One region of the Shewanella sp. OMA3-2 genome, then DNA from elsewhere that is predicted to be linked to it. Evidence: predicted binding sites of a transcription regulator. Region 1 holds the regulator's gene; each other region holds the start of a gene.
What was found. The regulator LexA, encoded in region 1, represses DNA repair genes until DNA is damaged. The targets are predictions, from matches to a motif close to TACTGTATNNNNATACAGTA.
Positions count from the first base shown of each region.

Region 1 (10,774 bases):
CTTTTTTTAGGTTGGGAGTTCATTCTCTCTCCTCTTATTACTTGTTATATAATGGGAAAATATTTAACGTCTTAATTGCCGCCACTTTTTTAGCGTCAACCAAGTCATTAATCCTAAAAACACAGCGGCCATAGTGAACCATTGCAGTGCATATCCTTGGTGTTTGTTTGCCGATAACGGAATGGGTTGCCAAGGTTGTGGTAAATCCATATGGGGCACATTGTCAGGTTGTAAAACCACTGGTAATAATGGATACCCCAGTGTTTGTGATAACTCTTCTATGGCGATATTTTGAAAGCGCATAGGATTACCACTTTCAGCCATAAGATGGTCGCTAAGTGGATTAGTTTGTTTTTGATAAATTCGCCCGAGTAATTTGTAACGTCCAGCTGGGATAGGGTTAATTTGGGGCAAAATACGACGATCTTTATTGGCAGGTGTAAAGCCAAGTTCGACTAATAATCTAGGCGCAGTCGGTTTTACTTGAAATACCTGGTAGGCCAAGTAACCCACCTGGCCTTGATATACTTGATTGTCGAGTAATAATACTTGGTCAGAAACCGGTGAGGCTGACACGGCAACACGGTAGCCGGTTAAAATATTTGTCTCAGACGCATCGGCGATTTGCGAAGCAATAATATGCTGTAAGGACTTAAAGTTAATGGCGGCCTGATTTTGTCTTTCAATTAACGTTTGTTCCCAAGCCTGTTTGAATTCAGCTCGTTCAAGCTGCCATAAACCTAACTTGACCAAAATGCTAAACACGCTCACAGTAATAGCAACAAAAACAAACGCGGCCCAACCTAAACCCGCCAAAGGATTGCCTGTGACAGCCCCTCTGTTCGTTAAATTAGTATTAGTGCTACTGCTTGTATTCATTCTATTTAATTTAGCTCGCGCATTATTTATTATGGTGAGAGGTGAAAACAGTCAGCCTATGAGTCGCTTTTTAGGGCGTAGGGTGATGTTTTCTGCATTAGTGGTTATTTTATTATTAATTGCCATGGGATTAGGCATTATCGATCCTAACCCACGGCCTTACTAATATGTGCTATTTACTCGTTGCTACAACACGTAAACAAACACAAATAAACATAACCAAACCACATCAACAAAGTGCCAATACCAGCTACCTGCTTGAAAGGCAAAATGTTTATCTTGGGTGAAGTGACCCTTCAATACCCTTAAAAACAGTACAATTAAAAACACTGTCCCTAAGGTGACGTGCATGCCGTGAAAACCGGTTAGCAAGAAGAAGGTGTTGCCATAAATACCCGACTCAAGCGTTAAGCCCATTTCATGGTAAGCATGGCTATATTCTTCCACTTGTAAAAACAAGAACGCGATCCCTAAAAGAATGGTTAGTCCTAACCAAATTTTCAATGGTGTACGTTTCGCTTTTTCTAAACTCGTGTGAGCAAAGTGTAATGTCACTGAAGAGGTTAATAGCAATATCGTATTGATAAGGGGTAAACCTGTCCACGGCATGGCTTCAGTGGTTGTGCCGTCTGGAGTTTTAACCAGTGGCCATACGGCTTCAAATGCTGGCCATAATACTTCATGGGTCATAGCATTATTTGATGCGCCACCTAACCAGGGCATTGCAATCATTCTGGCGTAAAATAACGCGCCAAAAAATGCCCCGAAGAACATGATTTCAGAAAAAATAAACCAGCTCATTCCTTGGCGAAAAGAGCGGTCCATTTGTGCCGAGTACAAGCCGGACATCGATTCATCAATCACGGTTTTGAACCAACCAAAAATCATAAATATGATTACAGCGATACCGGTTATTAAAATATAACCGCCATAGCTAGATTCGGTTGATAGTTGTTGTACGTAGCTGCCTGCGCCAAAGGCGATCAAAAACAGGCCAATTGCACCAATGATAGGCCAGGCACTTTGTGCTGGCACATAATAGGCTTCATGCTTTGTGGTCATTTTGCTGCTCCTTGCTTTATACCACCACCGACTTTGTCGGTAATGTCATAAAGGGTATAAGAGAGAGTCAATGTATTAATGGATTCTGGTAAGTCAGGATCCACGTAAAAAACCAGTGGAAGTTCAGCACTTGCTGATGCCGCTAACGGTTGTTGATTAAAACAAAAGCATTCTGTTTTATTGAAATAAGCAGCACCTTGACCAGGCGATACCGAAGGTATCGCTTGGCCAACCGTGTCTTTTGTCGATAAGTTTTTGGCATAAAACTTCGCATGGGTAAGCTCACCAGGGTGTACTGTAATGCGATTGACCTGAGGCTTAAATTCCCACGACATATCAGATTGCACCTGCGCGACAAATTCAATGGTAACGGTGCGGCTTTTATCTACAACGACCGCTTGATAAGTGCTGGCGGTGTTTTGGGGTTTTCCATTGATTCCCAAGGCATCACACAGCACGTCATACAAAGGCACCAACGCAAAACCAAAGCCAAACATACCCACAGCGCCCAAAACAAGCATGGTCAGTAATTTACGATTCGATTTTGTTGGCTGAGTCATCTCATTTTACCTCTGGTGGAGTGGTAAATGAGTGATAAGGAGCAGGGCTTGGAATAGTCCATTCCAATCCTTCAGCACCTTCCCATGGTTTATCTGGTGCTTTTTCACCGCCTTTAATGCATTTAAGCACTACGGCTAAGAAAATAAGCTGAGATAATCCAAAGGCAAATCCACCAATAGAGACAATCTGGTTAACGTCGGCAAACTGAATAGCGTAGTCAGGAATTCGACGTGGCATACCCGCAAGTCCTAAGAAATGCATAGGGAAAAACAGTACGTTAACCGAAATAACCGAGCACCAGAAATGCCATTTACCTAAAGTTTCGCTGTACATATGACCGGTCCATTTAGGCAGCCAATAGTAAGCCGCGGCCATAATGGAGAATATTGCCCCAGTGACCAGTACATAATGGAAATGGGCCACCACAAAATAGGTGTCATGGTACTGGAAGTCCGCTGGTGTAATGGCCAGCATGAGTCCAGAGAAACCGCCAATGGTGAATAAAATAATAAAGGCGATAGCAAATAACATAGGCGTTTCAAACGTTAAAGAACCACGCCACATGGTTGCTACCCAGTTAAATATTTTCACCCCCGTTGGTACGGCAATCAGCATAGTACAATACATAAAGAACAGTTCAGCAAATACCGGCATACCAGTAGTGAACATATGATGTGCCCACACTAAGAATGACAGCACCGCAATACTGGCGGTTGCATATACCATTGACGAATACCCAAATAGCTTTTTACGGCTAAAGGCGGGCACAATGGCAGAGATAATACCGAATGAAGGTAAAATCATGATGTACACTTCTGGATGACCAAAGAACCAGAAAATATGCTGGAACATAACAGGGTCGCCACCACCCGCGGCATCAAAAAAGCTAGTGCCGAAGTATTTATCGGTTAATACCATAGTGACTGCGCCAGCCAGTACCGGCATTACTGCAATCAGCAGGAATGCGGTAATAAGCCATGTCCACACGAATAAAGGTAACTTCATCCATGTCATGCCGGTGCACGCATATTGACTATGGTCACAATCACGTTGATTGCGCCCATAATCGAGCTTATCCCCATAATGTGTATCGAAAATACAAACAGTGCAGTGCTATCTGGGCTGTAGGTTGTTGACAACGGTGCGTAGAATGTCCAACCAAAGTTAGGCCCACCGCCTTCCATGAATAATGTGCTAAGTAGCATGGCAAAGGCGAAGGGTAAAATCCAAAAACTCCAGTTGTTCATGCGAGGCAATGCCATATCTGGCGCACCAATCATCATAGGTATTAGCCAGTTAGCTAAGCCTGTAAAGGCTGGCATAACAGCACCAAATACCATGATAAGACCATGAACTGTGGTCATCTGATTGAAAAAGTTAGGTTCAACTAGCTGTAAGCCAGGTTGAAATAACTCGGCGCGGATCACCATTGCCATGGCGCCGCCGGTTAAAAACATTATAAAACTGAACCATAAATACAAAGAACCAATGTCTTTATGGTTAGTGGTTAGCAGCCAGCGCATAATGCCTTTAGGGGCACCATGATGATGATCGTCATGGACTGCAGTATCGTGCGTAGTTGTGCTCATTAATTATCCCCTACTGTCCATGGCTATTAACATCGGCAGCTTGCACCGTATCGCCAGAGTTGTTACCCCATGCATTACGCTCGTAAGTGATCACCGCAGCCATTTGGCGTGGTGTCAAAGAACTCGCGAAAGCTTGCATTGCAGTACCTGGCTTACCGTTATGAACGATATTGATATGCGCATCAACAGGGCCTGTAATGATAGGGCTACCAATCAATGATGGGAATGCACCAGGTAAACCTGCACCTGTAGCTTGGTGACAAGCTGCACAAGAGGATGTGTATACCTGTAAACCTTCTGTCATTAATTGCTCATGGGTTAATTCTGATAAATCTATCTCTTTAACCTCGGCGATAATCTCGACGGCTTTTTCAACCACATCATTGACTTGCTCTACCACATCGGTAGGTGCAACGGGCGGAGTGCTAGCATCTTGTGCATTGGGCTCTGTGGTATTAGCGGCTGCACCACTGGCAACATTGCTTACATCAACAGCCTGAATTACATCACCAGTGTTGTTGCCCCAAGCATTACGCTCATAAGTGACAACAGCGGCAATATCTTTGGCGCTCAACTGTTTTGCAAATGATTGCATTGCCGTTCCGGGCTTACCATTGAGCACAATGTCAATATGACCATCAGAAGGGCCTTTAATCAATGGGCTGCCAATAAGAGAAGGGAATACACCAGGTAAGCCAGCACCGTTAGGTTGGTGACACGCTGCACAAGTAGATAGATAGATTTGCTCACCTTTAGTCATTAACTCTTCTTTTGAAAGAGTTTCTGATAATGCAGCTTGCGCAGCGGCAGCAGCATTACTGGCAAGTTTTTTCTGATCTATAAGCCAGGCATCGTACTCAGCTTCAGGCAGCGCCTGTACTACGATGGGCATGAATCCATGGTCTTTACCGCATAATTCGGCACATTGGCCACGGTAAATGCCAGCTTTGTCGATTCGTGTCCATGCTTCATTAATAAAGCCTGGGTTAGCATCTTTTTTAACGGCAAATGCCGGTACCCACCAAGAGTGGATAACATCATCGGATGTCATTAAAAAACGCACTTTACGATTAAGGGGTAATACCAAAGGTTTATCGACTTCTAACAAGTAGGTTGCACTTTTGGTTTCATTACCTTCAATTTGGGTACGTGGGGTGGATAAAATGCTATAGAACTCGACATCTTCATTAAAATAGCTGTAATGCCATTTCCACTGCGAACCGGTGATTTTAATGGTTAAGTCCGCATCTGACGGATCTTCCATAGCGATCAAGGTTTTAGTGGCTGGAATGGCCATACCAATTAGAATAACAAATGGGATCATGGTCCAAGCAATTTCTACTTTGGTACTTTCATGAAAATTTGCCGCGACAGCGCCTTTGGATTTACGGTGATAGATCATCGAGTAAATCATGATCCCAAACACCACAACACCAATAGCACAACAAATATAAAGAATGATCATATGGAGGTCATAAACCTGACCACTGATATCCGTTACACCCTTTGTCATGTTGAGGGGCATTTCTTTTGCCCCAAGTGGAGGTGCCAGTAACACCGCCATTACACAATACAACCATTGCTTCACAAGACTTCTCCTCTGCCAATTGCGAATAGCAACTACAAAGAAGAGCCACACAGTAAGTCTCTGCTCTATGTAAACTCTTCGGTTCCCAAAAAAGCTTGATGACCTCAAAGTACCTTGGTGGTTGTAAGCGTTAAGGCTTACTGATTTGTATTTATGTGCACCACGCCGGTACCTACAACTGAACTTATCAATTCTGATTTGACGCTTTTATCTGTCAGATAAAATCTAGACTGTAGCGTTTTAATTAGGTTAAAAATGTTTCAACCCTGTTAAATACATTACTTGTAGATTAAACATTGATCAAGATCACTTTTATTGCTAATTAGCTGAAAGTTTGCATAAAAAAGCCCTGTACATAGACAGGGCTCAGTAAACACGCCATTTACTATTAATGAAATGAAGTGAAATTAATTGTTTTAACAGCATTATTTTGATTTGAAATAAGCGCTTTGGTTGCCAAACTAGTGCCTAAGTGAGTGCTTACATCCTCAATCACGACACCTAATGCTCGGGCACTTTTTGCAACTAACTCTAATCGGCGACTGTCGCGCGCATCTAAAGGTTGAGTCCATGAAATAACTGCACTAGATGTACCACTGGTTAATGCTTTTTCCATTGCCCAAAGTGTTTCAATTTCGTCCTTCGCATGCACTAACAATACGCGGTCCATTCTAACCCCTGCACTAGCTAACATCTGTTTGTAATTGATATTGGCGGGGTTAATTAGCACAATCCAGCGGCCTTGTTGGCTTAATTGCGCTAATTGGCTAGCATATTGACCGAGTTCTATTTTACCGTTGGTTTCAGTTTGGAGTGTGGTGATAGGCTGCACTAAATTAATATCTGCAGTTGGCATATCTACCCATAAACCAGGATGACGCGGGGATGTACCCATTAGTTTGTTCATAACCATTCTCCATTACGAATTACACCAACTGCAAGCCCTTCAATAGTCAGGCTTTGGTAACTTAAATCTACTTCAATAGGTGCATATGCTTCATTTTCAGCATGCAAATACACGATATTGCCTTTTTTCTCAAAACGTTTCACTGTAACGTCATCTTCAACACGAGCAACAACGACTTGACCATTTCGGGCTTGCTGCATTTTATGTACGGCGAGTAAATCACCTTCTAAAATGCCGATGTTTTTCATGCTGTCACCGCGAACTCTTAATAAGAAGTCTGCGACAGGTTTAAACATATTCGGATCGACTTGATAGTATTGTTCAACATGCTCTTGCGCTAAAATAGGCTCACCTGCTGCGACTTGGCCAATCAAAGGTAAACCAGTTTCTTCTGGCTCATCTTCTTGGGTTAATCGTATACCGCGAGATGTACCCGGCATGATTTCAATAAACCCTTTTTTAGCCAAGGCTTTTAAATGCTCTTCAGCGGCATTTGCGCTTTTAAAACCTAGACGTGTAGCGATTTCTGCACGAGTAGGTGGCATACCAGTTTCAGAGATATTGTTTTTAATAAGCTCTAAAATTTCAGCTTGGCGTGGTGTTAAGGGTCTCATGTTATTTCCTGTCTTTCTATACAGTAACTGTCATTATATACAGTGTTTGTGTTTGCGCAAGTATTCACCAATTATTTTTTAATTTTATTATTGGAAATGATTTTTTTACTATATTTATCAATTGTATGTTTTACTTTATTTGTTATTGAATTTAAAAGCGCTGCTGGATGTGTACAGCATATAGTGAAAGGTAACCAGTTTCTGGTATCCTATGCGCCCATATTAAAAGGGCTTTATTGCGAATATTATTATGTCAAAACCAGATTCAATCATGCTTAGAGTGTTGCGCAGGGTCCAAAAGCTGATGGTGCAAACGATAGTTGTGCCACATGACCCATTTGCAGATCTAAACTTCGATCCAGATAAGCCCATTGTTTATGTCATGAAGACAGAGTCAATTAGCGACACTGCCGCATTAAGCGAAATGACCCAAGGCTTAGGCTTACCAAGTCCATATGCACCATTACAACTTGATGGTATGAAAGTGCCACGAGTGGTTTGTTTAGAAGGGCGAAAACCCATTATTGGTAAGCGTGAAGGTGGCGAAAAGTTTTTAAACTGTTTTACCAGTTTATTAGCTCTCCATCGTCAGCAGCCTGGGTTAGACATTCAACTAGTGCCAGTGAGTCTATACTGGGGCCGTACTCCAGGCAAAGAAGATGACACGATGAAAGCCGCTGTGCTTGAACGTGAAAGTCCAACCTGGTTACGTAAATGGTTAATGATCCTGTTTCTAGGTCGGCATAATTTTGTGCAGTTTTCTAATGCAATGTCATTACGTTATTTAGCCGATGAGCATGGGACTGATGAAGCCATTGCCCATAAATTAATTCGTGTCGCACGGGTACATTTTCGTCGTCAACGTAAAGTCATGACTGGCCCGCAACTGCCTAACCGTCAAGCGCTGTTTGCTTCGTTATTAAAGTCTGAGTCAATTAATAAGGCGATTGAAGAAGAAGCGGCAAACAAGAAGATTTCTAAACAAAAAGCGCGTGAAACTGCGATTGAATATCTGGACGAAATCGCGGCCGACTACTCAGATAGTTTAGTGCGCATTGCTGAGCGCTTTTTAACCTGGCTATGGAATAAGCTATACAGTGGTATTAACATCAAAGGTGCTGAGCAAGTTCGTCAACTGCATCATGATGGCCATGAAATTGTCTATGTGCCTTGTCATCGCAGCCACATGGACTATTTATTACTGTCTTATATTTTGTATTACCAAGGTATGGTGCCACCGCACATTGCAGCTGGTATCAACTTAAACTTCTGGCCTGCTGGCCCTATGTTCCGCCGTGGCGGCGCTTTCTTCATTCGTCGTAGTTTTAATGGCAATAAATTGTATACCGCTATTTTTCGTGAGTATTTAGATCAATTGTTCGCCAAGGGTTATGCCGTCGAGTACTTTACCGAAGGGGGTCGTTCACGCACTGGCAGATTACTTGCGCCTAAAACCGGTATGTTAGCCATGACGATTAACAGTGTGCTGCGTGGTATTGAGCGGCCAGTGACTTTGGTGCCAGTTTATCTGGGTTACGACCATGTAATGGAAGTCGCTACTTACCATAAAGAATTGAGTGGTAAGAAAAAAGAGAAGGAATCGCTTTGGCAGGTATTTGGCGCTATCCGTAAACTGGGTAATTTTGGTCAAGGTTACGTAAACTTTGGTGAACCAATTAATTTACAGAACTTTTTGAAACAACAATCTCCTGACTGGCGTGAAGAAATTGCCAAAGATCCTGACCAAAAGCCATCATGGGTCACGCCAGCGGTTAATTTACTTGCCAATCAAGTGATGACCAACATTAATGGTGCCGCGGCAGCCAGTTCAGTGACATTAACCAGTTTAGTATTATTGGCCTCAGAGCAGAATGCGTTGGAGCGTCATCAGCTTGAGCGTCAGTTAAATTTCTATTTAAAGCTATTAAAGCAAGCACCTTATTCAGACTATACATCTGTTGCTGAAGGTGATGGTCAATCTATTGTTAAGCACTGTTTATCACTCAATAAATTTACCTTAGAGAAAGATCTTCTTGGGGATATTGTCGCCATAGATCCTAACCATACAATTACTTTGAGTTATTACCGTAATAATATTATTCATATCATGATTGTACCTTCATTAATTGCCAGCTGCTTAGTGCGTTATGAAGAGTGTAACCGTGAACAAATTCTGGCAGTGGTCGAGGACTTTTATCCGCTGATGAAAGCGGAATTATTCATGGGTATTGTTGATCTTCCAGCGTATGTTGATTTAGTACTTGATCAAATGGTTGAGGAGAATCTAATCAGTGGTGATAAACGTTGTGTTGTTGTCGAGGCTAATATTACCCAGTTAGAGCTATTGGCTGAAACGGTTAGTGAAACATTACAGCGTTACGCCATTATCTTTAATTTACTGGGTATTAAACCTGAACTAGAGCGTGCAGAGCTTGAGCGAGACAGTCATTTATTGGCTCAAAGGTTAGGGGCGTTACACGGCATTACCGCACCAGAGTTTTATGATAAAAAATTGTACAACACCCTCAGCGTGAAGTTAAAAGAGCTAGGGTATTTATGCAGCCGCGAGCCATTAGATGATGTGTTCCGCATACGCGACCATGCGAATGGATTATTACGTCCTTCAGTACGACAAACCATTCAAGATAGCGTCAACGCGGAGCATTTAAATTAATGGCAAACCACATGAATGCGGCTAAAAATAGCCCCAAAAGTAAGTCCCTTATTGGTGGGGCTATGATTATTGCTGGCACAACTGTTGGTGCGGGAATGTTCTCGTTACCTGTTGTTGGGGCAGGCATGTGGTTTAGTTATTCTTTACTGATGTTGATCGGCATTTGGTTTTGTATGCTGATGTCTGGTTTACTGCTTCTTGAAGCCAATTTGCATTTCGAGCCTGGCGCCAGCTTTGATACGTTAACGCGCGATACGCTTGGCCAATTTGGTCGAATAGTCAATGGCTTATCAATTGCTTTTGTGCTGTATATTTTAACCTATGCCTATATTAGTGGTGGTGGTTCGATTGTTAATCATAGCTTGCAAGCCATTGGTATTACCTTGCCGCAAAGTCTAGCCGGATTAGTATTTGCACTTGTATTAGCGCTGATTGTGTTAATTAGTACCAAAGCGGTTGATAGAATTACCACTGTTATGCTTGGTGGTATGGTGATTACTTTCTTTTTAGCCACGGGTAATTTATTAATTGAAATACAGCCTAGCCGATTGTTCGAACCTGATGGTGAAGCGCGATATTTACCTTATATGTTAGCCGCATTGCCATTTGGCCTAGCCAGCTTTGGTTATCATGGCAATGTACCAAGCTTGGTTAAATATTATGGCAAAGATGCAAAAACCATTGTCAAAGCGATTGTGTTAGGCACAAGCATTGCCTTGGTGATATACGCCTGTTGGTTAGTGGTTACTATGGGTAATATTTCACGCGCTATGTTCGCAGATATTATTGCCCAGGGCGGTAATATGGGAGTCCTAGTGGCGGCGTTATCTGAATCCATCGCCAGTGAAAATTTATCACGCGTACTGACTTTATTTGCCAACCTGGCGGTTGCCTCATCTT
Region 1 is NZ_CP090974.1:200,084-210,857, reverse strand. Features, by position in the region: gene L0B17_RS00950 (hypothetical protein) at 1-23, opposite strand, end outside; gene L0B17_RS00945 (SURF1 family protein) at 64-816, opposite strand; gene L0B17_RS00940 (DUF2909 domain-containing protein) at 827-1,045, shown strand; gene L0B17_RS00935 (cytochrome c oxidase subunit 3) at 1,066-1,941, opposite strand; gene L0B17_RS00930 (cytochrome c oxidase assembly protein) at 1,938-2,501, opposite strand; partial or broken gene ctaD (cytochrome c oxidase subunit I) at 2,503-4,091, opposite strand; gene coxB (cytochrome c oxidase subunit II) at 4,102-5,679, opposite strand; gene L0B17_RS00915 (cell division inhibitor SulA) at 6,068-6,586, opposite strand; gene lexA (transcriptional repressor LexA) at 6,583-7,200, opposite strand; gene plsB (glycerol-3-phosphate 1-O-acyltransferase PlsB) at 7,451-9,874, shown strand; gene mtr (tryptophan permease) at 9,874-10,774, shown strand, end outside.

Region 2 (10,774 bases), 840 kb from region 1:
TGTGTATCAAGCCCCAAAATTGTTAGGCAGTGAAGGGCGCAACATGTTGACCTTAGCGGATTATCAATCAATGGATCAAATTCCTAAAATAGTCTTAAAAGATAAACGAAATGTTGGCCAAGACACACGATTTGTATTTGGTTTCAGCTAGAATACCTCATCATTAATGTTCAATTCAGATGGGCATAAATAGGAAAAGTGACTCACTATGTTTACAGGCATTATTGAAGCCCTAGGCACTTTGCGCAAAATTGAGCGTAAAGGTAACGATATCCGCTTAACTGTGGCTAGCGGTAAACTTGATTTATCTGATGTAAAATTAGGTGACAGCATTGCCACAAACGGCGTTTGCTTGACTGTAGTCCAATGCTTAGCCGATGGCTATGTTGCCGATGTTTCTGCAGAAACTGTTACCTTAACGGGGTTCGCTCACTATCAGGTTGGCCAAAAAGTTAACTTAGAAAAGGCGGTTACAGCAACAACGCGTTTAGGTGGCCATATGGTTAGCGGCCATGTTGACGGTGTCGCTAAAGTCGATGGGCGTCAGTACCGTGGACAAGCGATTGAGTTTTGGTTGTCAGCTCCTGCTGATTTAGCTAAATATATTGCCCATAAAGGCTCAATCACCATAGATGGTGTGAGCTTGACCGTTAATGAGGTCAAAGGTAATCAGTTTAGGTTGACTATTGTGCCGCACACAGCAAGTGAAACGACGTTAACCGAATTAAAAGCCGGTGCTAGCGTTAATATTGAAGTTGACTTAATAGCTCGGTATCTTGAAAGATTAATGCAACCACAAGATGAACAGCAACCTAAATCTGGCGTCACCTTGTCGATGTTAGCCAGTGCTGGATTTATGAAGTAACCCGTAGAATGTGATTAATAAGTGCCTAGAGTTTTATCATTACCACTAAGCCTTATAAAACAACATTCTGACCAATGTACTACTTTTCGGCATGTTGAGTAGAGCATAACTAATCACCCTAAATAACAAATAAAGGTCCCTACATGGCTTTACACAGTATAGAAGAAATCATCGAAGACATCCGTCTTGGTAAAATGGTTATCTTGATGGATGACGAAGACCGTGAAAATGAAGGTGATTTAATCATGGCCGCCGATTGTGTGACGCCGGAGGCAATCAATTTTATGGCCACTTTCGGTCGTGGCTTAATTTGTCAAACTATGACAAAAGCGCGTTGTCAGCAATTAAATTTACCTTTAATGGTGACCAATAATAACGCCCAGTTTTCAACTAATTTTACCGTGTCTATTGAAGCGGCTGAAGGTGTTACCACAGGTATTTCTGCCCACGACAGAGCGGTAACAGTTAAAGCTGCAGTGGCTAAAAATGCCAAAGCATCCGATTTAGTTCAGCCAGGGCATATATTCCCTTTGATGGCCCAAGATGGCGGGGTGCTGATCCGTGCTGGCCATACTGAAGCTGGATGTGATTTAGCCCGTCTTGCTGGTTTTGAACCTTCAGGTGTGATTGTTGAGATTTTAAATGAAGATGGCACTATGGCTCGCTGTCCTGATTTAGAAATTTTTAGTGAGAAACATGGCATAAAAATGGGCACTATTGCCGATTTAATTGAGTATCGTAATAACAAAGAAACCACAGTTGTACGTGAAGCAAAATGTAAACTGCCTACCCGCTTTGGTGAGTTTGATATGGTGACATTTAGAGACACTATCGATAACCAACTTCATTACGCCTTGATTAAGGGTGATATTAACGCTAATACATTGGTGCGGGTGCATTTGCAGAATACCTTTAATGATTTACTGCATTCAGAACGCGATCAAAAACGCAGCTGGCCGCTTGAAAAAGCCATGGAGCGAATTGCAGATGACGGTGGTGTATTGGTATTGCTTGGTAATCAAGAACACACCAGCAGTATATTGGCTAAGGTTAAGTCATTTGAGGCCGAAGACAATGGTCAAGCTATGGCTCCTGCTTTGTGGCAAGGTACGTCACGTCGTGTTGGTGTAGGCTCACAAATTTTATCAAGCCTTGGTGTCACCACTATGCGTTTGTTGAGTTCGCCTAAGCAGTATCATTCTTTGTCGGGTTTCGGCTTGGAAGTGACTGAATATATTTCGGAATAAATTGTTAATAAATTCAATTTAACATTTTCAATAATTGCATTGCGCTCAGAGTGGTCGGCTGTGTTATCATACCGCCTCTTTCGCCCAGGCTGGGTGCTTTAGCTAAATTAGGTAAGATAAAAATGAACATAGTTCAAGGTAATATCGAAGCGAAAAATGCCAAAGTGGCGATCGTTGTATCGCGTTTCAATAGCTTTGTTGTTGAAAGTCTGCTTAGCGGCGCACTAGATACTTTAAAACGTTTTGGTCAGGTTGCAGATGATAACATTACAGTTGTGCGTGTGCCTGGCGCTGTGGAATTACCACTGGCTGCTCGTCGAGTTGCTGCAAGTGGAAAATTTGATGGCATTATCTCACTTGGTGCTGTGATCCGCGGTGGTACACCTCATTTTGATATGGTTGCCGGTGAATGTAATAAGGGACTTGCTCAAGTAGCATTAGAGTACGACATCCCCGTTTCTTTTGGTGTGTTAACAACAGATACCATTGAGCAAGCCATTGAGCGCTCAGGTACAAAAGCGGGCAATAAAGGTGGCGAAGCTGCATTAAGCCTGCTGGAGATGGTTAACGTGCTTCAAGAGTTAGAAAAACAGTTGGTATAGTAGGAAATTTAATGAAGCCTTCAGAGCGCCGTAAGGCACGCCGTTTAGCCGTTCAAGCAATTTATTCATGGCAGCTAACAGGCAACAATGTTGCTGATGTTGAACATGAGTTTTTAACCGAACAAAGTTTAGATGGTGTTGATGTTGCTTATTTTCGTGAACTTTTAGCGGGTGTTACAGCTAAAGTCGCTCAGATAGATGAATTATTAAAACCACACTTAGACCGTGATTTTAGTGAAGTATCGCCAGTTGAAAAAGCCATAGTACGCTTAGCAACATTTGAGCTGACTTTCAAAAAAGATGTTCCTTTTAAGGTAGCCATCAACGAAGGTATCGAACTTGCTAAAGCCTTTGGTGCTGATGACAGTCACAAGTTCGTCAACGGTTTGTTGGATAAAATCGTGAGAAATAAGTAACCCTAGAAACGGTATCTTCGGATACCGTTTTTATTTGTATTAACATGCTTAAACATAAGGTGGGCGGGTTTTCCGACCAGTGCTAGCGTGAAAGAATTCCAACTTATTGAACAGTTTTTTAAAAACCGTGGCCAGAAGCGCCGTGATGTCATCTTAGGTATTGGCGATGATTGTGCTCTGGTACAGCCTGCAGAGGGTAAGGTTATTGCTATTTCATGCGATACCTTAGTTGAAGGGGTACATTTTCTTGCTGATATGCCTGCACATGCTCTTGGCTATAAATCACTGGCAGTGAATCTGTCTGATTTAGCCGCTATGGGAGCAGAACCTGCCTGGATGACTTTAGCGCTATCTTTACCTGATGTTGATGCTCAGTGGCTTACTGATTTTAGTAATGGGTTATTTGAAATCGCAGACTATTATAACGTTGCTTTAGTCGGCGGCGATACCACCCGTGGACCCCGTTGTATAAATCTGACCATTAATGGGCAGATCCCTAAAGGTAAATCGCTAAAACGCAGTGGTGCAAAAGTGGGTGACTGGATATATGTGACCGGAACTTTAGGCGACTCAGCGCTTGGACTCGATATGCTGCGTGGTGTTCAGACTGTTAAGCCAGAGTACAAAGAATACCTACTGAACCGCCATTATTATCCCACCCCAAGGGTGCTAGCAGGGCAAGCATTACGTGGTCTTGCGACTAGCGCGATTGATTTATCTGACGGCTTAGTCTCAGATCTTTCTCATATTCTTAAAGCATCCAATGTGGGTGCAACGATTAATGCTAATGCAATACCATTATCTAGCTCATTAAAAAATAGTGTGACGGCAGAGCAAGCTTTAGCCTATGCCTTAACCGGAGGTGAAGACTATGAACTGTTATTTACTGTACCTGAGTCGCAGCGTGGGGCAATAGACACCGCCTTAATTCATGCGGGGGTTAAGTTTGTTAACGTTGGCCAAATTTGTTCTGGTGATAAAATTAAATTCACTTTAGACGGTCAACCTTTCACGCCAGAGTTTAAAGGTTTCGAGCATTTTTAATGAAGTTACTCTCACAAGACCCAGCACTGAAACGTTTACGTCTATCTAATCCTATTCACTTTCTTGCATTGGGTTTTGGAAGTGGTTTAGCAGCTAAAGCGCCTGGCACCTTTGGCACTATTGCGGCTATCCCTTTATATTTATTGATGAGCCACTTAAGCCTGCCAGTATATTTAGCTTTGACATTAATAAGTGTGCTGCTGGGTATTTATATTTGCGATAAAGCAGCCAGAGATATGCAAGTGCATGATCACGGCGCAATTGTGTGGGATGAAGTCGCAGGTTTATTGATAACCTTAATAGCCGCCCCTACAGGTTGGGTATGGTTGTTAGTCGGTTTTGGTTTTTTCCGGTTCTTTGACATCCTAAAACCCTGGCCTATTAGGTGGCTAGATGCCAAAGTACATGGTGGCTTTGGTATTATGATTGATGATGTACTGGCGGGTGTTTTTGCCTTTTTGTGTTTGCAGGCATGCGTTTACTTTTTCGGATAATGCTATCTTAGCGAGTGTGTGCTTTCAGTGCTAAGCCGTATTGATTTTTGTTGTAGCCGTGTAATTTTCTCAGATTGGTCAAAGTACTTATCCACACCCATATTCAAACAGCTGAGCATTTTACCTATAGGGTTATATTTCATCGCCCAAAGTTTTTTTATAGTTGAATCAAGGTCACAATATGCAAATTTTTGCTCATTTTGATCATCCTTTGCTGTTAACTCATGTATTGAATCTTTCACTATTTTGTTATTTATTTGGTTTGCGATGACTTTTTGATATTGATTCATCAATCTTTCCGCATTCATGTTGATGCTGTCATTTAGCTTGAAAAAATGACTGACAAGCCATTGCTTATAATAGTTAATATCAGATAATGGATAGGGATTATCAAGCATTTCAACCATCATTGCTTTGCCAAAAACAAATTCCCCGCAAACACTCTCTGGATACTTTGTTCTGATAGCTTACTGCTAAGTTGCCAAGCTGCAGGGTAAGTACCGTTAAGGCTTGATTCTAAACTAAGCATTTTCACTCCCCAGGCTAAGTTACTTTGCATTTTACTGCCGGCTAGAGAAAAGGTAACAAGGTAGCTTGATGAATGGAAAACAGTGTTCCAAAAACGATAGTCTGCATCGATAAAGTCATTAATAATACCAGGGCGGCGAGTGCTTGAGTTCACGAGAACATTCAGCTCGGCAAGCATCTGAATATTAAATAAGTTAGTGAAATTAAGTAACTGTCTATCTGTTGAGTTAGCTAGATTTTCTTGCCACAAAGGCTGCGTGATGATTTGTTGGTATTGGTTAATTAAATCAACATGACTTATCAGCATAGACTTAATTTCTAATAAGTTACTTGTTATAAAAGCCTGACAATTTTCAACCGGTTCTTTATGGCAGGCTTGTTGGTAATGCTGCAGCGATACGTGCTCAGCGTCTGACAAAGGCAGTATTATAGGAGCTTGCTGGGTGCCGACTATTTGTTGCGCTAATATAAAAGCATTTTGACTTTCATCGACAGATTCAAGTTGCGCCCATTTTTCTAGTTGTTGAGTGTTTACCGATAAATAGCGGTCTTCAATATTAATATAGAATAAAACAGCAAAGGTAAGCGCCATCACTAATGTTATTGAAACTACACTATAAATGGCTATTTTAAGTATCGACTTAAACATTCTTATCCTTGATTTTATTTATCTTTATTTAACGACCATACTAGAATTTTATATTACATTATTGCAACAACTCTCTGGCATTTGCGAGGGTGTTCTCAGTGATAATATCACCCCCTAATAAACGCGCTAGTTCGTTTATGCGTTGCTCTTTATCTAAACTTTGCATGGTCGTCTCAGTTTGTCCACCTTTGTTGAACTTGTTGACAAACATATGCTGATGGCCATTTCCAGCTACTTGCGGTAAATGGGTAACACAAAATACTTGGGTTGAATCCCCTAGGCTTCTCAGCATTCTGCCAACAACAGCCGCAGTCGGTCCTGAAATACCAACATCGACCTCGTCAAATATTAATGTGGGGGTAGAGACTTTTTTGGCGGTAATAACTTGTATGCCTAATCCTATGCGAGACAACTCGCCACCTGAAGCCACTTTAGCAATCGGTTGTAGTGGCTGGCCAGGGTTGGTGCTAACTAAAAACTCTACTTGATCACAACCTAAACTGTTACTCATTTCTGGGTTAAAGTTTACCGCAATATTAAATTGGCCTTTTGGCATGTTTAATTCGTGGATTGAGCGGGTAACTAATTTATCTAACTCTTTAGCATAGCGAGCACGGCTTTGACTGAGTTTTTGTGCATGTGCTAAATAGGCATCACGGCTAAAATCTAAAGCTTGTTTAATTTCATCTAACTTAGTTTCATCATCAGACAGGCTAACAAGTTCAGCTTTCAGTTGAGCATGGTGCGCGAATAAGTCTTCAGCACTGACATGATGCTTGCGTGAAAGTTGCATGGCCGTTGTTAAACGCTTTTCTAAATAGATAAAGTGTTCAGGATCTAGCTCTAAACGACTAAGGTAGTCTTCTATTTCAACTGTGCTTTCTTGGATCTGAATTAATGCTTCATTAAGCATGCTGGCTACGGGGGCGAACTTTTCATCTACATTTTGTAAATTATCAGCTAAATGAATCACTTTATTTAGCAGTGATTCTATGTTGAATTCTTCACCTTCAGTCAGTAGGTCTAAACTGGCTTGGCAGGTTTCTATCAATTCGGTGCCATTAGCAAGACGCTTATGTTCTTGTTCTATTTCAACAAACTCACCATCTGCTAAATTAAACTCATCTAACTCTTCAACTTGATATTGGAGTAACTGTTTACGCGATATACGCTCATGTTGCGCATGTTCGAGCATTTTTAGCTCATTTTCGATCTGTTTATGACGTTGGTAACTGGCATGTACAGTATCAATTAACAGCTTATGATTAGCATAGCTGTCTAGTAGCGTAAGTTGATGCTCACTTTTTAGCATTGCATGGTGAGCATGTTGACCATGAATACCTATTAGCAATTGTCCTATGCTTTTAAGTTGCGCAATCGGGACTGGGTTGCCATTAATATAAGCGCGTGAGCGACCATCACTGTTAATGGTGCGGCGTAAAATGCAGTCATCTTCATTATCAAGGTCATTATCTTCTAACCAGCGCTTAGCTTGTGGCACATCATGTAAGGTAAAGCGAGCGCTTACTTCGGTTTTACTGGCTCCAGGTCTCACGGTATTGGCATCGCTGCGGTTACCTAAACATAAACCTAACGCATCAATAGCAATAGATTTACCCGCACCCGTTTCACCCGTGATGGTGGTCATGCCGGCTTTAAAATCAAGTTCTAAAAAACGTACTATCGCAAAATTGTTGATACTGAGTTGGCAAAGCATAATGATGTCCTGTAACTAAAACTAAACCACTGTATTAATAAACAGTATATACTGATTTTTTATACAGTAAAGTGGTTGAGGTAAAATTATCATTGACCATTATATCATCGACAGTCGGATGATCATTAAGCAGTAGATTTTAATAGTGTTTCTATTATAGGCAAGCTTACAAAGGTAATTAATGTGCCATATAAAATACTTTGCGCGCAGATATTGGCATTAACTTGGTATCGCTCTGCCAATAAATAGACACTTGCTGCCGTAGGCAAAGCAGCTAAAAGCACTCCCATTGTCAGTAGTTCATGCTCTACGTTAAACAGTTTCAGCAATCCAAAGGCAATAAAAGGTTGAATAATTAATTTAAGTAAGTTGATTAAACTTATTTCTGCAATCAGGCTAGAGCTGAACATGTTTGCAAAAGATTGATGCTGAAACGCTTTGGCAAGAACCATTCCTATAGCGAATAGTGCACAGGGACTAGAGGTACTGCCTATTTGGTGCAGCACTAATGATAGGCTTTCAGGTACGGTGATATGTAATGCTGATAAGCTGATCCCTATAACGCTACCGAGAACTATCGGGTTTTTAAATAGTGCATTGGCCATAATGATAACGGCATGATCGGTAGACTGTTTGTTACGGCTGGCCAGTTCAATGGAGACTAATGCAAAGGCGAACATGATGACAGACAGCAAGCTAGTTATTGCTGCGGCCACTAATGCGATTTTGTTACCCGGAAATAGTAAGCTGAGTAATGGAATACCAATGAAGGCAGTATTGCCAAAGGTGGCATTTAATGCGCGCATAGCGGCAATTGCTTGCTGCTTAGGTTTACGCCATAAGGATACCGCTATGACGAGTGCATAGGTGGTGACCATTGCTAAACTAAATCCACCAATAAAGCCCCATTGCATAATATCTTCAATGCGCGTTTCGGCGAGTACAATCAATAAAATGGCTGGAAAGGCAATATAATAAACAAACTGATTGAGAATAAGATTGGTATCTGCAGGTAGAAATCTTAATTTTTGAACAATGCCGCCGAGTAACATAATAATAAACACAGCGATAAGCGGGGTAAGAATACTGGACATCCCTCGCAATTCCTTAGCAAAATAATAATAAGCTCACTTTACTGCGTTTTAATACGATGATGCAATTAGGCTAAAGTTAAACAAGTGCTTATTTATTGAGTTTTAGGCTTAACATTCTGGCGTGCTTAAACTTATTGACGTGTTTAAATTTACTGAAGATATTACGATAAAAGCCTGAAGAATATCAGGCTTTTGAATGTTTTTAACGATATCAGTATCAGGCCCTAGAGACTAATGCCGATGTTGGACACACCCGCGTCGATAATATCTTTTCGTAAACCTTTAACTAAGTCTGGATGAATATCTGGGTTTGCTTCAATAATATCTAATAACATATTTTGTAGCTCTTTTTCTTCTATCATCACAGGATGGGCAAATACAAAGTCATCTAATGCTTCATCCATCAAATCATCATCACTCAGGGCTTCAACATAGTTCGCCACAGTACTGGAAGATAGCTTGCTGATATTGATAATGTCATCTTCAATTTTATCTGCAATCGCACTCATTAATGTTGAAATTGCTACTACAGCATCCATTGCAGGATAAACACCATAAGCTTCAAATTCGCTTGGGTCAGGAGTGTTTTCTTCTAATTTTTGTAAATGTACATCGACATTGTATTTGTTTTTTTTGTCGTACTGGCTTTGCCATAATAAGTCCAGGGCCGTTGATAGAACGGCAGGTTGGCCAAATTCGCATACCTCTGAAAATAGTTGATAATTAGGTAACATACGCTGGCATAAAGCGATCGCAAATAATTGTTTTTGGGGTAAAGATAACGCTTTTAAACGTTGAAAAAATCCAGGTTTATGAGTCATGCGTGATGTCCATCGATAACTGTTCTAATACTTGAGTTGCCGCTGATTCTACCTTAGTTAGCTCATCAAGTAACTCAAGTATTTCCGGTTCTAGCTCACTCGTCGAGGTTTTGTGCTTCAATGCTAATTCTATTTCTTGGCAAAGCTTCTGCGTTGTTGGTACGCCACAATAGCAGCTGGCACCATGCAGTTTATGAACCGCTTGTAACATTTGCGATTGATCTTGCTCTTGCAGCGCTAACTCAATGGTGGCGATAGTGCTGGGAATAGAGTCTACCAACATCTGTAGCATTTCAAGTGCTAAGTCTGGTTTTTGGCTTGCTTGGCTTAAGCATAATTCCCAATTGAGGGTATGAAGCTCAAAATGGGTAAATTTAGGTTTTGCTACCCAGCGATTAATCACTTTTTTTAAGGATGATTCATCGATGGGCTTGGGTAGAAAGGCATCCATACCTGCCGCTAAAATATTTTCTCTTTCTTCTGCAATAGCATGGGCTGTAACGGCAATTATTGGCGTATTGCGGTTCATTGATTCATGACGTATACGCTTGGTTGCTGTTATGCCATCCATCCCCGGCATTTGAATGTCCATAAAGATTAATTCAAAGCTTTTACTTCTTGCCAGCTTAATTGCTTCTTGGCCATTTTTAGCTGTGGTGACATTGACAACTAACTCTTGTAATAAAGTATCAATCAGCTTCAAGTTGGCCATATTGTCATCTACGGCTAACACTGACACATTCAAACGCTCACTATCAGTGACAGACGCGACAGGCTGCAACTGCTGTAAAGCTTTGGGCGTCGGTGGGTAAATTAAATGCCTGGCTAACTCCATATCATTGATAGGCACGCTCAGCAGTAAATCGGTATTGGGTTTCAAGTGATAACTAATGATGTCTTGGTCTATACAGTCGTGCAGTAAAATCAGACATTGCGTATGATTTTTCATCTCTTGTAGTTGTGAGCTGATTTGCTCCGGGCTATCAAAGCCATGACAGCTTGTTAAGATATAATCAAAGTGAATATTGTTTTGCCCAAGGATGGAATTGAGGTGTTCTAACTGCCCCACACTGGTCAGTTTTAAATGCCATGATTCTAGGCGTTTATTCAAGGTGCCACGTGTGAGCTCTCTTGGTTCAAATAATAGAATAGATTTGCCCTGCAGCACATCCATTGGTAATACTTCACCTATGTCAAACTGACTGGTGCTTAGGGGTAAAATAAACCAAAAGTTTGACCCTTTATCTGGGCTTGAAGTAAATCCAATTTGGCCGCCCATCTGATTAATGAGGCGTTT
Region 2 is NZ_CP090974.1:3,455,109-3,465,882, reverse strand. Features, by position in the region: gene ribD (bifunctional diaminohydroxyphosphoribosylaminopyrimidine deaminase/5-amino-6-(5-phosphoribosylamino)uracil reductase RibD) at 1-151, shown strand, start outside; gene L0B17_RS15275 (riboflavin synthase) at 209-865, shown strand; gene ribBA (bifunctional 3,4-dihydroxy-2-butanone-4-phosphate synthase/GTP cyclohydrolase II) at 1,009-2,112, shown strand; gene ribH (6,7-dimethyl-8-ribityllumazine synthase) at 2,235-2,714, shown strand; gene nusB (transcription antitermination factor NusB) at 2,726-3,130, shown strand; gene thiL (thiamine-phosphate kinase) at 3,218-4,174, shown strand; gene L0B17_RS15250 (phosphatidylglycerophosphatase A family protein) at 4,174-4,668, shown strand; gene L0B17_RS15245 (hypothetical protein) at 4,671-5,078, opposite strand; gene L0B17_RS15240 (hypothetical protein) at 5,075-5,845, opposite strand; gene recN (DNA repair protein RecN) at 5,904-7,562, opposite strand; gene L0B17_RS15230 (AEC family transporter) at 7,688-8,656, opposite strand; gene L0B17_RS15225 (YjaG family protein) at 8,881-9,477, opposite strand; gene barA (two-component sensor histidine kinase BarA) at 9,467-10,774, opposite strand, start outside.
Region 2: the regulator LexA is predicted to act here: its motif matches at 7,590-7,609, upstream of recN (DNA repair protein RecN).

Region 3 (10,774 bases), 1.6 Mb from region 1:
GTCAAGTAAAGTCTCGATACGAGTTGGGTTTACACGACCTTCATCTAAACGAGCATCAACAAAACGCGCAAAGTTATACGATATGTCCCAGTCATACGAATCGAAAACTGTACCATCAAAACCAAACACCATACGGTAATCAGAGAAATCCTGAGTAAACGCACGTCCACCAGACTCGGTTAAACGACGCGCAACATAAATATCTTCCCCAACAGGGTTATACGGGTTGCTAGCTGGCATTTTAGGAGCCCAGAAAGTACCTTCTGCAGCCATTAACTGATCTGATTTACGGTTAGTAAAACCACCTTCTAAGAAGCTACTAACATTATCACTTAGCTCATAACGACCTGCGCCGTTGATGCTAAATACTTCTTGAGGAGTAACCATGTAACTAGTAGTTGCATAGTTATAACCATCAACAGCTTGATCAAACGGACGTACTAAGCCAGTAACAGGATCTTTAACTCGTCCACCAAAGTTACCATAAGGGATAGTACCTGAACCGCCACAAACTTTCTCTCCGCCGCGTTCAAAAATAGGACATTCAGAAAAATCACGGTCTCCTTGGAAAATCGTTTGACGATCAGTATATTGTAATGAAAGTACAACGTTACCTTTATCGCTAGATGTACCAGTAGTCATTGAAACTAAACTTTTCTCACCATCGCCTTCTGAAGTTTCGTCATACTGAACTTGAAATTCAACACCTTCAAAGTCTTTTTTAGTAATAAAGTTAATAACACCTGCAATTGCATCTGAACCGTAAACAGTCGATGCACCATCACGTAATACTTCAACACGTTCAACATAAGCTGTTGGGATTGAGTTCAAATCGCCAGAAGCAAAACGACGACCATTGATTAATACCAAGGTACGACCAGAACCTAAACCACGAAGAGAAGCAGTTGCGAAACCACGGCTACCATTGTTATTTGAAGCACCTTCAGCGCCACCATTGATTGCAGGTATTGTTTGAATAAAGTCTTCCATTGTTGATACACCGGTAGCGGCGATATCGGCAGAAGAGAATACTGTAATTGGACTTGCAGTTTCCAAATCAGTTCTTTTGATGCGCGAACCAGTTACTTCGATTCGTTCAACTGCTGCGCCTTCTTCAGCAGCAAAAACTGCTGGTGCGCTAAATGCAGCTGCTGCTGCACCGCTGATCAGAGCCAAGCGCACTGATTTAGCTAATACGTTCTTATGCATTGTCTATCTCCCTGGATATATTTGTCTTTCTTATAATTCCAATCTTCATAATTTGAAGTATTGGTGTTGAGATACTATAACACCTTTCGCTATAAAATCACATTTGCAACGCAATAAAATCACATTTGAAACAAGTAATCAACAATTGATGCATCGTAAGAACAAAAGTTAATCAAGTTGATATATCATATCCGTTCATTTTTATGAACAAATGGATATCATCTAAAATTAAAACAAAAAAAATCAGATAGATAGCAAACTGCACAGATGAATGGTTAATTTTTTATTTTTAACGCTATAACAGCAGGTGTATATAAAAAAATTCCACAGTAACTGCTAGAGATCTGATGTAGAAGTCTGATTCTGCAGAGCATATAATTTTATATAGAGCATAAAAAACGAGTAAACTTCATGGTAACTAGGGTTTTAGAACGCTATATAGGCTTAAAAATAAACAGCTGCGCTTAATCTTCCGATACTGAAGTTATAACAAAACAGTCAACACAATCATTTTTGTAACATTAGATTAACGACATTTGGCCATTAGAAAAATCGTCATAACTTAAACCAAGCAATGATAAAATGGGCTCTGCAATAGGTTGGATTTGTTTTTCTATATAATAGTCATAGTCCATTAACCAGTCTTTATCACACACAGGCTGAACGCCTGCTGTGGTAATAACATACTCAATTACCGTCCCTCTTTTTAACCAATCGGTATTTTGCTGATATTCGGCCATCAACTTTGCCGCTTTAACATGTGGAGTTGATTTAGCTGTGTAGTCTTCAACATTACGTTTCAGACGCTTTTTAAACACCAACTCTTGATCGAATACCCCTTGCTTTAATAAAGCCACTTGGGATTCTAAAAATTCGCTAATATCTTGTTGGTTAAAGAATCGCTGATAAAGCTGATATTGAATACGCTTAGAAAGCGGGGTCCAGTCGCTTCTTACCTGCTCCATCCCTTTAAACACTATTTCTGGCTTACCATGTTTATCTAATTTCAAGCCAACATAGCGTTTTTTACTGCCTATATCACTTCCCCGCAAAGTGGGCATAATAAATTGTTGAAAATGACTTTCAAATTCTAGTTCAAGATAACTCGCCAAATTAAATTCTGCTGCACACCAATGAGTCCATTTATCGGTAATGATTTTGGCCATCTGTAAGCCAATCTCTGACGCATTGAATTGAATGTCGTTACCAAGCCAAACAAAAGTCGAGTCGGTATCACCATAAATGACTTGATAACCCATTTCTTCTATCCAATTCTTGGTCATTTTCATTATCTGGTGACCGCGCATCGTAATAGAACTGGCGAGCTTTGCATCATGAAATACACAGCCCTTTGACCCTAGTACGCCATATAAGGAGTTCATAATAATCTTGATAGCTTGCGATAATGGTGCATTGCGGTCTGCTTTAGCCTGCTCTCGCTGTGCGGCTAAACTAGCGATCAACTTAGGAAGAATGGGATTATGACGATTAAACTTTGCCCCTAAAAAGCCATCAACTAGCACTTCACTAGTGTCATCATTTGACTCAGCTAACTTTAACCCTTCAACCAAACCTTTTGGATCTATCAGAAAAGTACGAATAATAGAGGGGTACAAGCTTTTAAAATCAAGAACTAACACATTTTTATAATGTCCCGGCATGGACTCCATTACATAGCCGCCAGGGCTTTCCAGCCCATTACTTGCAGGCATTTGGGGGGCAACAAAACCACTGCGGTGTAAATGTGGCAGGTATAAGTGATAAAAAGCGGCGACAGAGGCACCGACTCGGCCAAACTCCAGTCCAGTTAACTTAGCCCGCTCGATGGCAAAATCAAGTAGCTGAGTTTTATCAAAAATATCCCACACTAGTCGGCAATCAGTTAAATTGTAATGCGCAAGCTTGAGCTTATCGTCAACGAACATTTGACTTATTTCATCGCCTCGATTGTCAACATGATCAATCGCTTTGCCTTCATTTAATAAAGCACGTGCAACGAACTCAAGCGAAAAACGATCGAAACTATAAAATGCAGCTTTAAGCCAATCAATACCATCTAGTACAACTCGACCGGGTAAACTTAAGGTTTCTGGGCGATATTTATCTTCTACTTTCCAAGTTAACTCACTACAGCCTCGACCAATAGTGAGCGGAATATGATGATGTTTACAACGTTTGAATAGTAAGGCTAAATCAAACACGACTACTGCCCAGCCAATAATAACGTCGGGGTCATACAGACCAAACCAATCTATTAATCGATGCAGTAAAGCGACTTCATCTTTAACCCACACAATGTAATTTTCAGCTTCAGGGTATCGCGCTTGATCGCCCACCATCATGACACACTGATAGTCTGTCCCATAAAGACCAACCGAATATAACTCGCCTTGCATACTGCATTCAAAATCGAGGGAAATAACCTTTAAATGACTTCTTTTTGACAATACATTTTGTTTATCTGCCCCCCTGCCCGCAAAACAACACTATTGCTAACAGCATCTTGCAACAAATCCTCTTTTATAACTAACTGGGGTGTCCTAACTACACCTCTTCTTGCCCTGTGCGCAATGAGTACAGGTAAGTTGTTTACCGTAGACGCCATAATACCTTCGCATTCGATATCAAATGCGATGAATCGCTCAATCAAATAACGTTGCTCGGCACGAATATCAGTTTCATATAAAGGCACCCCTATATCATTCGCGATACGCTGCAATTGCTTAAGTGCAGCACTAGTTTTTAAATAAATGCCACAAACAATTTGATGATCAAAGTTGGTCATCGCCAAAGCAGCCACACGAGCTTGAGTTAAATAAGGCGTTAGCTTGACCACGTCAGTTTGACGGCAAAAGCACACAACATCCTCGTTATGAAGTTCAACGAGCACAGGTCCACTAGTCGTTTTAATATAATATTGCAGCACCAACTGCCCCTGCCGATAGCTGGCATGACGAGTAAGCACTAGCCCTTCAATACGAATAAGGGCCTTATTTACGGGCAAGAGATTTGAGTTCAATTTGATTATCTGTTTTAAGCACAAAGATTCACTGTTATTATGTACAGCATAAATCAGTCACCGCAGAATAAAAACTACTCATGCTCACTGACCAGGTAAAAACGCAAATTCGCACCATCTATAAAGACATTGCCTCGGCAATGCCACAATTTCGTTCACGCCGTGAACAAAATTATATGGTGGCAGAAATTTCTAAAACTTTAGCCGGTGAATATGACAAACAACGCCCTATCATTGTTGTTGAAGCGGGTACCGGTATTGGCAAATCACTGTCCTACCTTTTAGGTGCTATTCCATTAGGTATCGCGAGTAAGAAAAAAGTCTGCATAGCTACTGCAACGGTTGCACTGCAAGAGCAGCTGCTACATAAAGATTTGCCGTTCTTTTTACAGCATTCAGGTTTAAATTTTAAATTTGGCTTAGTGAAAGGTCGTCAACGCTATGTTTGCTTAGCAAAATTAGAGGGGATGATGGGCTCTCAAGACAGTTCGCAAATGGCGATGTGGCAAACTAAGCCAGATCAGAGCCAAGTTGAGCAACTGCAAAAAATACATCAGGATTATCACCAGAAAAAATGGAACGGTGAACTCGACAGTTTAAAAGAGCCTATTCCAGATTTTTTATGGCAACAAATATGTTGCGACAAACACAGCTGCCATCGCCAAGTCTCTGCACACCATAACTGCCCTTTCCATAAAGCCCGTGAAGATGTTGACACATGGGACGTGCTTATTGCTAATCACAGTTTATTATTTGCTGACTTAGAATTAGGCGGAGGGGTTATTTTACCTGAGCCTGAAGATATGTTTTACATCATAGACGAAGCCCATCACTTACCCATAGTGGCAAGGGATTTCTCTAGCGGGCAGGCGACTATACGTGGCGCATGTGATTGGCTAGACAAGGCAACTAAAACCTGTAGCAAGCTGCAGAACCAGTTAAAAACTAATAATATTATTGCCCTGGTTCAAGCCATGCTTGATCACATCACCGACATTATTAGCTTACTTAATCAAGTGGCTCAATTTTGTGATACCCAACCGCAATTTTTTGCCAACCCAGAAACCAGATGGCGCTTTGAGCACGGTCAATTACCCCAGTCGTTAACCATTCAAGCTGAAAACATCGCAACGGCGACAGGTAGCGGCTTAAAACAGTTTAATAAAGTGGTTTCAGTTTTGTCTGAGGCAATTAAAGATGGTGAAGTCCCAAAACACCAATCTGAAGGCCTACTGTCTGAAACAGGTTTTATTCTGCAACGATTAGAGAATCTGCATAAAGTGTGGAAAATGATCGCTAAAGAAGACAATAAAAAAGGCGCGCCTACCGCAAGATGGATTGAGTTAATTACCGGTAAACAACAAGATTATTTAGTCAGTGCTTCACCTATTGAAGTCGGCTTTATGCTTGAATCCATGTTATGGCAAAAGGCCGCTGGGGTAGTGCTGTGCAGTGCTACACTCAGAGCGCTTAATAACTTCAATCACTTTGCCCATCAGGTTGGTTTAAGTATCAATGATGGCAGCCGCTTTTTAGCATTGCAATCACCATTTGATTATGAAAATAATGCCACGCTTTTTATTCCCCATATGGATAATGAGCCAACAGATGATGATTACACCGCAGAACTTGCCAGCCAAATCATTGCCTTAATTGAAGGAGAAATGGCGTCTTTAGTATTATTTGCATCATATTGGCAAATGGACAAAGTGGTCGAATTAGTTGAAGGGAAAATCCCTAGTGAGCAACTTTTCGTTCAAGGTACTATGCCAAGACAACAAATTTTAAGTCAACATAAACAACGCTGTGATGATGATAAACCGAGCATTATTTTCGGCACAGGTAGTTTCTCTGAAGGACTGGATTTGCCTGGTGACTATCTCACTAACCTTATTATTACCAAACTGCCCTTTGCCGTGCCGACATCACCGGTTGAACAAGCCCATGCTGAATATATAAAAGTCAAAGGTGGTAATCCATTTTTACAACTCACCATTCCAGATGCTTCGCGCAAGTTAGTCCAAAGTTGTGGTAGATTACTGCGAAAAGAACAAGATTATGGGCGCGTAACTATTTTAGACCGTCGTTTAGTGACTAAACGTTACGGTAAATCGTTAATTGATGCATTGCCGCCCTTTCGGCGGGTGATAGAGTAGGTATTTCCTTGGAATTAATGTTAGACCCAAGCCATCTTGCGGCATTGGCTGTTATCGGAATTATTGCAGGCTTTATTGATGCTGTTGTCGGCGGCGGCGGACTATTATCTATTCCCGCCTTGCTTACCATGGGCATACCACCACACTTAGCATTGGGGACCAATAAATTAGCCGCGTGTTTTGGCTCAGTGACCTCTAGCTATACCTATTATAAGCAGCAGTTATTTGTGCCAGCATTTTGGAAGGCCTGTGCTATTGCTACTTTTGTTGGTGCAATACTAGGTAGTGGGCTGGTATTTTTAATTAACTCAAGTTGGCTTGAGAAGTTACTTCCACTGCTTATCATCAGTATTGCGATTTACACGTTATTCAGCCCAAAGGCCATGGGCAGTAAACATTTTATTGCGCCAACCAAAGCGCCCACTAATTCACGTCAAGGTATTCAGGGATTGATATTAGGAGGTTACGATGGATTTGCCGGCCTGGGATTGGCGCTTTTTGGACGGTATCCTCTATTTCTTTACATAAGTTGCCATTACTAGAAAGTTGCGCTTTAGCAAGAATAATGACCCTTATCAGTAATATTACTGCACTGATTATTTTTGCAAGTTTAGGGCAAGTTAATTGGTTATTAGGCCTATGGATGGGAGTGTGCATGATGGCGGGATCATTTATTGGCGCGAGAAGTGCGATTCGATTTGGTATTCCCTTTATCAAGCCATTATTTATTATCTCTGTGGTATCAATTGCTACCCATCTAGCTTGGAGCGCTTGGGCATGAACACCCAACAATTAATCCTAATGCTGAAACAACAACTTGCTCATATTGAACAAGAAGCACTGCAACATGATAATCAATTAGGCGATCATCAAAAGAAAACACTGCAACATGTTGAACGATTTAATCATAGCGTTTTTATCCAAGAAGGTGCTCAATTAAGCCCCTGCATTGTGCAACTAAAAAAAGATATCGCTCAATTAGAAAAACAATTGACCCTTAACTTAGCTAAAAGCACTATTGAACTTAGTTGTCAGCGCATTCAAGATAGGTTCACCGCATTAAGACGAGCTCTACTGACAACAGGATTAAACTTAAAATCTGCAGAGCAGAAAAAAGCCAGTAATCGTGCTCGATATGCTAAAAAACAACAATCTGTACAAGATAGTGGCTTTGGGTGGATTGCCAATAACATCATGCAAAACAGTCATCAACTTTATCAAGAGTTGAGTAAACATTTTGACTGGGCTAAAAAAATCGAACTCAAAATTCAACAGATGGAATCAAACCTAGAGGTATGTCATGCTGCTGACAAAATTACATTGCAAAATGACATTCTTTTAATGCATCGTCGTTTAGGTAAATGCCGCCAAGCCATTAGCTATATTGAAGAGCGGATACAACACTTTGAGCGACCACGCCAAAGTTTAAATCGTTAAGGAGCAACAATGAAATCATTCGTATCCACCAGTGCAATTTTAGCATTACTTTCATCAACCTCACTGATGGCAGCTAATCTTACCATTCCAATGTCGTTTGAATATTTGGCTTTAGATGGTCAACAGATAGAAACAAATTCGTTTAAACATAAATCAGATTTAAACTTAACCACTGGCAGCCATAAAATCGCCATTAGATACCATGATATGGTTCAAGATAATTTCAGCGATAGTCAAAGCTTTATAAAATCAGCGCCTTTTATTGTCACCCTCAATGTTGATGGAGATTTTAATTACACCCTTTCTCCAGCGACAGGTGAAGTCGTAAAACGTCCAAAATATTTTGCTAAAAAACCTGACATTATAATTACTCGCCAAGACAAGGGGTCGGTCAGTTATTCGGTAGAAAATACCCAACTTGAAGAAGCGTCTTTTTTTGCTAACTTATTCGGTGGCAATAAAACCGCAGATATCGATGCCATGTCAGCAAATGCGACAAGCAACAATCTCACCGTGAATACTGCTGCAACAACACCAGCTACGATTTCACCAGCGGTAGCCGCGACAGCTGTCACTGTTAACCCACTCAATACAGATAACTTGCCAAAAGCGACTAGCGCAGCACAAGCTGAGCAAATGTTGCAGTATTGGTGGTTACAAGCCGATGAGAAAACCCGTAAAGAATTTATGGGCTGGGCTATAAAGCAACTGTAATCGTTAATGAAAATCCCCTTTGTTTATCACGCCAGCTACTCAAAGCTGGCGTTACCATCTCACCATCGATTTCCAACCAGCAAATATCAAAACTTGTTTGAGTTCGCTATTGAGCAACATTTAGTTTGCCTAAGCATGCACCACCAAGCTGATAAAATAGCAATTGATCTGATAAAAAAAGTACATTGTGCTGATTATGTAGATACGTTTATCAATGGCTCCATTCACCCTAAAGCACTGCGTAGAATAGGCTTTCCCTGGAGCGAAAGCTTAGTAACACGCACTTTACATGCGGTAAATGGCACATTATTAACCTGCCAACTTGCCCTTAAATATCAAATATCGTTGCATTTTACAGGTGGCTACCATCATGCTCACCATGATTTTGGCAGCGGTTTTTGTGTTTTCAATGATTTGGTTATTGCAGCTAGCCACCTAATAGAAACACAACAAGTCGATAAAGTGTTAATTTTCGATTGTGATGTTCATCAAGGCGACGGCACAGCAACACTCTGCCAAGATAATCCCAACATCATCAGTTGTTCAATTCACTGCAAACAAAACTTCCCATCGAGAAAACCACTTTCCGATTATGATATTGAACTTGATAAGGGCTGCTCTGATGAGGAGTATTTATCATACATTGACAGTATATTTGGCTATTTAATCCAACTGCACCAACCTGACCTCATTATTTATGATGCTGGCGTTGATATTCATCAAGATGATGATTTAGGGTACTTCAATATCTCTACACAGGGTATTCACTCAAGAGATAAGCTAGTATTAACCCTAGCCAAGCATCACAACATTCCAGTTGCTGCAGTAATAGGTGGCGGATATAGCCGCCAGCCAGATGAGTTAACCCAAAGGCACAGTCAATTGCTGATTGCAGCAAACCAAGTTTGGGTGTAAAAATAAACTAAATGATAAATGGTTTTTCTTTCTACTATAATAAATGGTAAAACTAACACGATACATAATGGAGTAAATCATGCATTTAGAATTTCGTAATTATTATGAAGTCTTACTTTTGGAAATCTTGCGCGATGAAGGTTTAATGGAAGAATTGCCTGAAGATTATCTTGCAGATCTTTGTTGTGTCACGTTAAACCAGTTACCCGTACGCTACATTCGACATCTCGTAGACACTTATTTTTTTGAAGATTACAATGAGCTTAAACAGATGAAGGACGAAATAAACACAGCTTTAGAGCGTTCAAGAGCATTTTTAAAAGCCAATTTACACAATAAATTGAAAGAGGAAAAGGAGCTGAATAACAATGCGCCAAGTGAACCAATTGTGCAGTTAGGACACTCTGAATAATTTAATAGAGCTTAATGAGTAATATAGAAAGCTTAGAAAGACTGCACCATAAGTGTATGAATAAGCTAAATACTGAAGTTAATTATTTTTGGGGAGTATATTGGAGGCTCCCCTAGAGCCGACACCCCGGCACACGAGTCGCTTGCTGCGGTTGCTCCCTTCCGGCCTGGCCGAGTTCACAAGTTATCATTGCGGGGGGACCCTAGGGTCACCATAGACTTCTAAACAAGTGATATAAACACAAACTCATCTAGAACACGGGGATTATCCCTTAACCCTCCTATGCAATCAACCCCTAAATCTGGTCTTTTTGTCTTTAATGTCTTACTTGAACAATGATCGCTCAATTTCACTCTTTCATTTAAGATATAAGAACTGTAGTGGCACACTAATTTTAGCCACCTAACACAGCCAAACCATTTCCCCGCCAACAATTCTCATCATCACTTAATACCTACGCAAATAATGAAGCGCTCAGTAATCGCAATATACAATAGCCTCTTATCTGAGAAAAAACTTAACACTACGTTTAAATACGCCCGCCATTAACAGTAATGCAATCTATTACCAGTTAATTTTTTATCAGCCAGTTACAAAGTGTGACTCATCACCCAGTTATTGATAATAGCTTAAAAAACACTCACCTTTAAAGCGTAAATCTGGCAAATGTTGCTAATCTATTTATTACATAACAGTTTCTACTAATGGAACTGTAGTTGGCAAAAAGTAGATGTCTTTTGCTGAAAAAACTCACGTAAGCAACCATTATCACCACGAAAAAAAGTACCACTAAAGGAATAGTCTGACATAGTTCACAACTCTTACATCATCACGCTGAACAAGTGCTTGAGGTTAGCTACACTGTCCACAGGTAAAAACCATACACTTTATAATGATTAACATTTGAAGTGA
Region 3 is NZ_CP090974.1:1,795,851-1,806,624, reverse strand. Features, by position in the region: gene L0B17_RS08010 (TonB-dependent receptor plug domain-containing protein) at 1-1,209, opposite strand, end outside; partial or broken gene L0B17_RS08005 (DNA polymerase II) at 1,731-3,994, opposite strand; gene dinG (ATP-dependent DNA helicase DinG) at 4,309-6,384, shown strand; partial or broken gene L0B17_RS07990 (sulfite exporter TauE/SafE family protein) at 6,402-7,165, shown strand; gene L0B17_RS07985 (primosomal replication protein) at 7,162-7,821, shown strand; gene L0B17_RS07980 (DUF2057 domain-containing protein) at 7,831-8,535, shown strand; gene L0B17_RS07975 (histone deacetylase family protein) at 8,542-9,450, shown strand; gene L0B17_RS07970 (late competence development ComFB family protein) at 9,530-9,862, shown strand; RNA gene ffs (signal recognition particle sRNA small type) at 9,972-10,068, opposite strand.
Region 3: the regulator LexA is predicted to act here: its motif matches at 4,258-4,277, upstream of dinG (ATP-dependent DNA helicase DinG).